4 regions of the Brevibacterium sp. MGP-B1 genome follow, and region 1 is predicted to be linked to each of the others. Evidence: riboswitches for the same ligand, from Rfam matches in the RefSeq annotation. Region 1 holds a riboswitch; each other region holds the start of a gene.
The links. A riboswitch is a leader RNA that binds a small molecule or an ion and turns the genes downstream of it on or off. The one in region 1 is predicted to bind thiamine pyrophosphate.
Positions count from the first base shown of each region.

Region 2: another riboswitch for thiamine pyrophosphate. It lies ahead of AC3CD9_RS01800 (ECF transporter S component); the one in region 1 lies ahead of AC3CD9_RS00185 (TenA family protein).
Region 3: another riboswitch for thiamine pyrophosphate. It lies ahead of thiM (hydroxyethylthiazole kinase); the one in region 1 lies ahead of AC3CD9_RS00185 (TenA family protein).
Region 4: another riboswitch for thiamine pyrophosphate. It lies ahead of thiO (glycine oxidase ThiO); the one in region 1 lies ahead of AC3CD9_RS00185 (TenA family protein).

Region 1 is NZ_CM173407.1:44,789-46,983, reverse strand. Features, by position in the region: gene AC3CD9_RS00195 (ATP-grasp domain-containing protein) at 1-169, shown strand, start outside; gene AC3CD9_RS00190 (nucleoside/nucleotide kinase family protein) at 277-858, shown strand; TPP riboswitch at 915-1,021, shown strand; gene AC3CD9_RS00185 (TenA family protein) at 1,016-1,708, shown strand; gene AC3CD9_RS00180 (phytoene desaturase family protein) at 1,763-2,195, shown strand, end outside.
Region 2 is NZ_CM173407.1:405,814-408,008, reverse strand. Features, by position in the region: gene AC3CD9_RS01805 (purple acid phosphatase family protein) at 1-822, opposite strand, end outside; TPP riboswitch at 975-1,083, shown strand; gene AC3CD9_RS01800 (ECF transporter S component) at 1,106-1,735, shown strand; gene AC3CD9_RS01795 (ABC transporter ATP-binding protein) at 1,735-2,195, shown strand, end outside.
Region 3 is NZ_CM173407.1:2,255,230-2,257,424, reverse strand. Features, by position in the region: gene AC3CD9_RS10265 (sugar ABC transporter permease) at 1-701, shown strand, start outside; TPP riboswitch at 853-986, shown strand; gene thiM (hydroxyethylthiazole kinase) at 974-1,903, shown strand; gene thiE (thiamine phosphate synthase) at 1,900-2,195, shown strand, end outside.
Region 4 is NZ_CM173407.1:867,151-869,345, forward strand. Features, by position in the region: gene thiS (sulfur carrier protein ThiS) at 1-183, opposite strand, end outside; gene thiO (glycine oxidase ThiO) at 180-1,337, opposite strand; TPP riboswitch at 1,327-1,430, opposite strand; gene thiE (thiamine phosphate synthase) at 1,442-2,125, shown strand; gene AC3CD9_RS04020 (ketopantoate reductase family protein) at 2,122-2,195, shown strand, end outside.

The DNA.
Region 1 (2,195 bases):
GGTCGTCTACGACATCAACACGAACACGAACTACAACCCGTCCGTCGAGTCCGCCGAACAGTCGGCAGGTCGTCAACCTGCCGCGGACCGTATCGCCGATTTCATCGCCGACACCCTCGCCGAGGCGGCCCCACGGTCGGTATCCCCCGCCGGGTCGGCATCCCGGTGAGTTCCCGTACCCGCGTGCTCACGGAACTACTGGCGGAACTGCGAACAGTCCGGCCTAGGCAACGCGCGTTCATTGCCCTCGATGGGGTCGACGGTGCGGGGAAGACGATGCTCGCTCACGAGCTCGTGAATTTGGCCAAGATCGCTGCGGACGTTCCTGGACATGGTTCCGACCGCCGGGTCACCGCCATCAGCATCGACGGCTTCCACTTCCCTCGGGCGACACGTTACGCCCACGGTAAGGGGCCAGACACTTTCTATCGCTATTCCTATGACTACGGAGCTTTCGTCGATTCCGTCGTCGAACCATTTCGACGAGGCGGCGCGATCGTTCCAGCCGTATGGGACGTCGACGAGGATCGGCCGCTTGCGCCGGAACCTCGGAGCCTGCCGAGCGACTGCGTCCTCCTGGTCGAGGGAATCTTCCTCCACCGTCCCGAGCTTGTGGATCTCTGGGATGCGAGCGTGTGGGTCGATGTTCCGTTTGAAGTCTCGGTCCCACGAGGAAACGAGCGGTTTGCCGGAGCCTTCGATGCCGATCCCGAGGATGAGTCGAATCGCCGCTACGTCGGTGGTCAGCGACTCTACTTCGCCGAGGCTGCTCCGTGGGAACACGCCACATGGGTGCTCGACAATCGCGATCTGGAACGGCCGACCCTGATCCGCCGGTCCCGGCCCGACCGGCCCTGATCTGCCGGCCCTGGCCCGTTCGCACTGACAGCACACCTGAGCCCGATGATAGTGTCGAAGTGCTACAGGGGAGCGCCGAAAGGACCGGCGCTGAGAGTGCGTATGCAGACCCTTTGAACCTGATCCGGTGAGCACCGGCGGAGGGAGTGGACAAGCAATGACCACCACAGATTTCGACACATCGATCACTGTGGACGCCGACGGAGCGGTATCAGCACTGGTGAGTTCGACCAGCTCGCAGTGGGCGGGAGCCGTCGAACACAGATTCGTCCAGGAGCTCTTCGCCGGCAGCATCGACGACGCCGTGATGCGCGACTATCTGGTGCAGGACTATCAGTTCTTCGAGTCGTTTCTGTCGATGCTCGGCGCATGCGTGGCCCACGCCGATGAACTCGAGGCGAAGCTGCGGTTCGCCCGACAGCTGGGAATGCTCGTCGCCGATGAGGACACCTATTTCGTCGACTCCTTCGCCGAATTGGGAGTCGATACAGCCGATTATCTCCACCCGGAACTGACCGCCCCGACGGTTGGGTTCCGCGATCTCATGGACTCGTCAGTCGCTTCGGCGTCGTATCCGCAGCTGCTCGTCGTCCTCGTTGTCGCCGAATGGCTCTATCTCGACTGGGCCGAGTCCCGGATGGACATGCCGCCGCGACATATTCACCGAGGCTGGATCGATCTCCACCGAGGCGAGGCCTTCCACGGGTGGGTGCAGTTCCTTGTCGACGAACTCGAACGCGTATTCCCGGAGGAAGAAGACCAAAGTTCAGAGGCCAAGACCCTCACCCGCATCTGGCAGCGGGCCGTCGACCTCGAATGCGCTTTCTTCGACAACGTGTACGACAACTGAGCCGCCAGGGAACGCACACCGCAGCCGTCCATCTCACTGACCTAGACTGGCCACATGAGCACAGGTGTTGATGCAGTTGTCATCGGATCCGGCCCGAACGGCATGGCCGCCGCCGTCACCATGGCCCGTGCCGGGCTGAGCGTCGAAGTTTACGAGGCTCAGCCGACGATCGGCGGCGGCGCCCGCACCCTCGACCTCGGTCTGGCTCCCGGCGTCACTCATGACATCTGCTCGGCCGTCCACCCGTTGGCGATCGCCAGCCCCTTCTTCGTCGACTTCGACCTGCGTGCCCGCGGCCTCGAGTTCACCACCCCCGAGATCTCCTACGCCCAGCCCCTCGACGGCAAGCCCGCCGCGCTGGCCTTCCACGATCTCGAGAAGACGGTCGACCACCTCGGCGCGGCAGGACCGGAATGGCGGCGTTTCTTCGCCCCGCTCCTCGACCGGGTCGATGACGCGATCTGGCTCTCCCTCGGCGACAAACGTT
Region 2 (2,195 bases), 360 kb from region 1:
GCCGCCACCGCCGTGATCCTGGCTGACATTGGGTCGATTGAAGTGCTGCTCGTAGGCTTTCGAAGACACATCGTGGTTGCCGATCGTCGTCGCCTGCGGGATCGTGCGGGTCGCTTCCGGTGCCAGGTATTGAGCATACTGCTCCTGGTTGCCGGCGGAGTTGACCTGGTCTCCCAGCGAGTAGAAGAAGCTCGGTTCGTCGGCGGTGGCCACTGCCGAGGACAGGGTCCGGTCCCAACCGGCAGCGTCGTCGGGATCTCCGCCTCCGGCACCGACCTGGGGGTCGCCGAAGACGAGGAATTCGTCCTCTCCTCCAGCAGATCCTGTGGTGAATTGCTGCACCTCGGTGAACCCGTCCTCTTCGCTGCCGACCTGGTAGGCGTATTCGGTGTCGGGCTCCAGGTCGGTCATGCTCGCATGGTTGAAGTGACGTTTGAGGTCGGTGGCAAGACCGGAGTCCGCGGTCTCTGCTGTTGCCGCGTCGGCCGGAAGTTCGCCTCCCTCGAGTTCACGCACCGGCGCCCACCGGACCTCGCCTCCGCCGGAGCTCTCGCTCATCCACGAGAGGTTGCGCGCCGTCGAGTCGGCCCCGACCTGCACTACGGGATCGGTGATCGCCTCGCTCCCCGCATCCGCCTCGGCGGGCGAATCCGCCCGGTCCGGGCTCGGAGTCTGAGCAGAGTCAGCATTCGTGCCCTGGGACGCGGTCGGCCCTCCGGAGCCGAGAGATGGTTCGGCACGCACGGGCACCGGGGCCGCCACCAGAGCGGCGAGCAGGGTGGCGGCGGACAGGGCACTGAGCGGTCTCTTAAGTCGATGCATATTCACCCGCCCATTCCTACTGACTAGTAGTGTCCGGTCGCTCGAGGCCCGTCGACGGCGAGGGAAACGGGAAGTGAATCCTCGATGACCGATCCCGGCCTCTGCTCCGCTTCCGATTCCGGTCGCAGCTTCGCTCCCCTGTTGTACAGTGGTGGCTACGACAGGGGAGCGCCGTCAGGGGCGCTGAGAGTGCAGAAGAAGCTGCAGACCCTCGAACCTGATGCGGTTAGCACCGCCGAAGGAAGTCGAGACTCTTCACCCCTCCTTGAAATGAGGAGGCACAATGCCGAAAACCACCACGCCGAACACCACCCCCACCCCTTCACGCGCCTTCACCGCGGCGCCGAAATCCAAACAGTGGCGGGTGGTCGACTATGTCACCACCGCCGTTCTCGGCATCGCCGTGGGACTCGTGTTCTGGGTGTTGGCGCTGAGTTGGAAGGTCCTCGAACTCGCCTTCCAGGCATTCCCGCCGTCGATCGGCCTCATCGCCGGGCTCTGGGTGCTGGCCGGTCCGCTCGCCGGTGCGATCATCCGCAAACCCGGTGCCGCGCTCCTGTGCGAACTCATCGCCGCCATCGTCGAAGCCGTCCTCGGCTCCCACTTCGGAGCAACCGTTCTGCTCTCGGGTCTGCTGCAGGGCCTCGGTGCCGAACTCGTCTTCGCCGCCTTCGGCTACAAGCGCTTCACCCTGTGGGTCACCGCCGCATCGGGCATGCTGGCGGCTGCGTTCATGGCCGTGAGCGAGAACATCATGTACAACGCCGAATGGCATTTCGGCTTCCAGGCGATCTACGCCGTCTGCGCGATCGTCTCCGGCCTCGTCATCTCCGGGATCGGCGCCTGGTTCGCCTATCGGGCGATCGCGGCCACGGGTGCTCTGAGCTCCTTCGCCTCCGGCCGTCTGCGCTGATGGCGCTGCCGATCACGGCCGTCGGCTTCTCATGGACGCACACCGACCGTGACCAGCCGGCTGTCGGTCCGCTCGACCTGCAGATCGCGGCCGGAGAGAAAGTGCTGCTGCTCGGCGCCTCCGGGGCCGGCAAATCGACGTTCCTCCACGCCGTCGCCGGTGTCCTGCCCGAGGAATCGGGTGAGACCACCGGTGAACTCCTCGTCGGCGGTGAGAAACCGGATCCGCGCCGAGGCAGCACCGGGCTGGTCCTCCAAGATCCCGATTCTCAGGTGATCTTCTCCCGCATCGGTGATGATGTGGCGTTCGGGATGGAGAACCTCGGACTCCCGTCCGAGACAATCGACGCTCAGGTCCCCGAGTCCCTGCAGGCGCTGGGACTCGATCTGCCGCCGGAGCATCCGAGTGCCGCTCTGTCCGGTGGGCAGAAGCAGCGGCTGGCTCTGGCCGGGATCCATGC
Region 3 (2,195 bases), 2.2 Mb from region 1:
TCGCCTTCGACTTCGCCAGCTTCTACTTCCCTGCGATTTGGGCCTATATATTCGGAGCCGTCGCGATCATCGGCTTCGGCGGCGGCATCATCTATTCGAAGCTGCGTCGCCACCGGGAGGGCCTCAGCGCTCCGAGCTGGACCTCCGTGATCGTGCGGATCGTGCTGCTGGCCGCGATCGTGTTCGGGTTCCTCATCCTCGTCAATCAGGACTTCGGTCTGGCGATGCCGTTCTTCCTCATGATCGTCATTGCGATCATCATCGACCTCGTGCTGCGCAAGACCCGCTACGGCCGGTCCATCTACGCCGTCGGCGGCAAGGTCGAAGCCGCTCGGCGTGCCGGCATCCGCGTGACCTGGGTGCGCATCAGCGTGTTCATGGCCGCAGGAGTGTTGGCCGCGCTGTTCGGTTTCATCAAAACCGGAGTGACGACGAATGCGGGGTCGACGCTGGTGAGCACGCAGGACCTGCTCAACGCGATCGCTGCCGCGGTCATCGGCGGCACCTCGCTGTTCGGCGGTCGCGGAACCGCCTGGGCTGCCGTGCTCGGTGCCTTGGTCGTCGGTGCGATCAACAACGGTCTCTACCTCATCGGCTTCAACTCCGATGCACAGCAGATCATCACCGCACTTGTGCTGCTCACCGCAGTTGTCATCGATGCACTCAGCCGCCGTGGCCAGAGGTACGTCGGGCGGGGGTAGTGGGGCGGGAAGCTTCCTCTGCCGACCGCTCGCCTTAGCGTCGAGCGCGCAATGCATAGCTTGATACAGCGACGTTAAGTCGAGCGGTCGGTGCTGAGCATTCGAGCAGAGTATGGAGTCGCCCGTGTCCGACCGGGCTGATACAGTCGGAGCCAATGACATGGGGTGCCTCATGAGGATCCGTTCGCACCAAGACGCTGCGCACGGAGGACACCGAGGCTGAGAGAACACCCATCGAACCTGATCTGGGCCATACTAGCGAAGGGATCGTCATGGTTGACTTCGACCTGCGTTCTGCGAATGCGCGTCTGCGCGCGACCAACCCGCTCATCCAATGCATCACGAACACCGTCGTGCAGCAGTTCAGCGCCAACGTGCTCCTGGCCATCGGCGCCTCCCCGGCGATGCTCGACCACGAAGCTGACGCCGGTCAGTTCGCCGGGATCGCCAGCGGAGTCCTCGTCAACTTCGGAACCGCCTCGAACCACCAGCTGCTCGCCGCCGATGCCGCCATCGACGTCGCCAACACCGCCGGCAAGTCCTGGGTCCTCGACCCCGTGAGCGTCGGCGCCGTCGACTTCCGCACCTCCCGCATCCGCCGTGCCGCCGCCGATCACCCGACCGCCATCCGCGGCAACGCCTCCGAGATCGCCGCACTCGCCGGAGTCGGACTCGGTGGTCGTGGAGTCGACTCCACCGATGAAGTCGACGCCGTCCTGCCCGCTGCCGCGAAGCTGGCCCGAGAGACCGGTGCCGTCGTCGCCGTGTCCGGGCCCACCGATGCCGTCGTCGCCCACATCGACGGCACCGACCACGTTGCCCGCATCTCAGGTGGACATGAGTTCATGCCGTTGGTCATCGGCACCGGCTGCTCACTCGGTGCCGTCACCGTCGCCTACCTGGCCGCCGCCCGAGCCGGACTCGCCGACCCCGACGCCGACGTCTCAGCCGTCAACGCCACTGAGCAGTCCGCGAACGGTGGGGCCGCCTCGGCGAAGTTCGAAGCTGTCGTCGCCGCCCACGCCCACTTCGCGGTCGCCGGGGAACTCGCCGCCGATGGCGCGAAGGGTCCCGGCAGCTACTCGGTGAACTTCCTCGACGCGCTCCACACCGTCGACGGTGACCGACTCGCACAGGCGATAATCGGCCTCGACACGCTCACTTCTGCGAATGAAACCGCCGGCGAAGGCGTCCAGGCATGACCGCCGGATCCGCCCACATCGCTGACAACCCGGCTGACGACAGCGCGACCGTAAGCGACCTAGACGGCTCGGCCGACCGCTTCGCCGGAATCGACACGCGACTCTACCTCGTCACCGACTCCGCGCAATGCGAGGCCGCCGGCCGCAGCGTCGCCGAGACCGTGCAGGCCGCCGTCGCCGGGGGAGCGGGCATCGTCCAGGTCCGTGACAAAGACATCGACGACGGTGACTTCTACTCGCTGACCCGCCAGGTCATCGCCGCCGTCGACGCCGCGACCCGCGACACCGACCG
Region 4 (2,195 bases), 820 kb from region 1:
ACGGATGACTTCACCGTCGACGGCCAGGGCGATGCCCAGGCGGCCGCCGTCGGCTGGTGTCCCATCGGGGTTCAGTTCCCGTCCGGTGACGTCGGCGATGAGGTCGAGCGCCGAGGTGGCACCCGGCAGCTCGTGGCGATCGCCGTTGAGGACGATGGTCGGTGAGTGTTCGCGGTCGGTCATGCGTTGCTCCTCATCGGGTAGGCAGTGGTGTGGTCTGTGGTGAAGCGGTGTGGGGACACGGACTCGAGCGCCCCGTCAGGAGGCCAGTCGCAAGTGACGCCCAGGGTGAGCTCGGCGCCGAGCCTGCCGCCGAACGGGGCCAAGAGGATGCCGTGGCGGAAGTACCCGGTGCTCACGATGCAGCCGGGATCGATGCGGCCGATCATCGGCAGGTCGTCGGGGGAACCGGGTCGGGCACGGGTGGTGATGTCGGTGATCTCCGCGTCGAGGATGCCCGGGACGAGTCGCTGCCCGTCGGCGAGCAGCCGGTGGATCGCTCCGGCCGGTGTTCCGGAGAGCCCGTCCTCACGGGAACTGGCACCGAGCACGATCTCGCCGTCCGGGCGAGGAACCAGGTAGACGGGGCGACCGTTGACCAGTCCGCGGATGGTGCGGCTCAGCAGCGGAGTCGCCTCGGCGGGGGCGCGCAGTCGCAGAACATCACCCCAGACCTCACGCAGAGGCAGCTGTGGGGCACCGACGATTGCGGACACAGCGCTGCCGGCGCAGATGATCACCTGATCGGCCTCCAACCGACGGCCATCGCCCAGCTCGACTCCCACAGTCGTATCGCTGTCCTTGATCAGGCCGGCCGCCCGCTGGCGGACGAAGCCTCCTGAGTCCGAGGACAGGACAGTCAGCAATGCGGCAGCGAGCCGCCGAGGGTCGATCGAGTGATCGCCTGGAATGTGCACTGCCCCGGCCACGGCAGGTGACAACGACGGCTCAACCCGGCGGGCAGCACTGCCGGTGATGAGCTCGGTGGCGAAACCGGATCGCGATTGTGCATCGCGCAGCTCCCGCAGAGCCTGCAGATCAGCTCGGTCACCGGCGCACACCAATGTTCCGGCATCCGAAAAGCCGAGATCGCTGCCGGCGGCGCTCGCCACCTCGGCGGAGAACTGAGGATACATCTGCGCGGAGGCTCGCATCAGCGGGTACAGGGGAGTCTGCCCCCAGACCACTTCGGCGGCGGGAGCGAGCATCCCTGCGGCAGCATGGCTCGCGCCCTGGGCTGGCGCAGGATCGATGATGGTGACTTCGGCACCGAGGCGGCGCAGATACCAGGCCGTGGACAGGCCGATGATCCCGGCGCCGACGACAATGACTCTCACAGCTTCTCCCTCCGGCGGCATGATCCGCATCAGGTCTGACGGTCGGCTCTTACGCCCTCTCAGCCTCGTTGGGAGGCTCCCGCGAACTCCTCTACTCTATGACCATGACCACACAGATGCCACCGCGCACCGCCGCGCAGCAGACGAAGAGAGCCTGGAGAGAGGCCAGACTGGCAGAAGCGAAGCTCTACCTGTGCACCGATGCCCGGACCGTTCAAGGCGACCTCGCCGAGTTCCTCGACGCCGTCTACCTTGGGGGAGTCGACATCATCCAACTGAGGGACAAGAGCCTCGAGGCCCGCGCCGAGATCGCGGCATTGGAGGTCCTCAAAGACATCGCCGCCCGTCACGACAAGCTCTTCTCCGTCAATGACCGTGCCGACGTCGCGCTCATCACCGACGCCGACGTCTTCCACGTCGGTCAAGGCGACCTCACCAGTGCTCAGGCCAGGGCCGTCCTCGGACCCGATGTCATCCTCGGCCGCTCGACCCATTCCCTCGAGCAGGCGCTCGCCGCCGAGGCGGACCCGGAGACCGACTATTTCTGTGTCGGGCCGGTCTGGGAGACCCCGACGAAGCCCGGCCGTGCCGCTGTGGGGACGGCACTGCTGACCGCCACCGCCGCCGAGGCAGCCAAACCGTGGTTCGCGATCGGCGGTATCGCGACAGGGGAGAGGCTGGACGCGATCCGGCAGGCGGGCGCGAGGCGTGCCGTCGTCGTCCGTGCGATAACCTCGGCTGAGGACCCCGCTGCGGCCGCGCGGGAGCTCAAGGAGGAGTTGGAATGACCCAAGCAGCTGACAGCGCATCCGACGGAATCGGTGCTGGTGCCGACCTGTCGATTCTCATCGCCGGAGC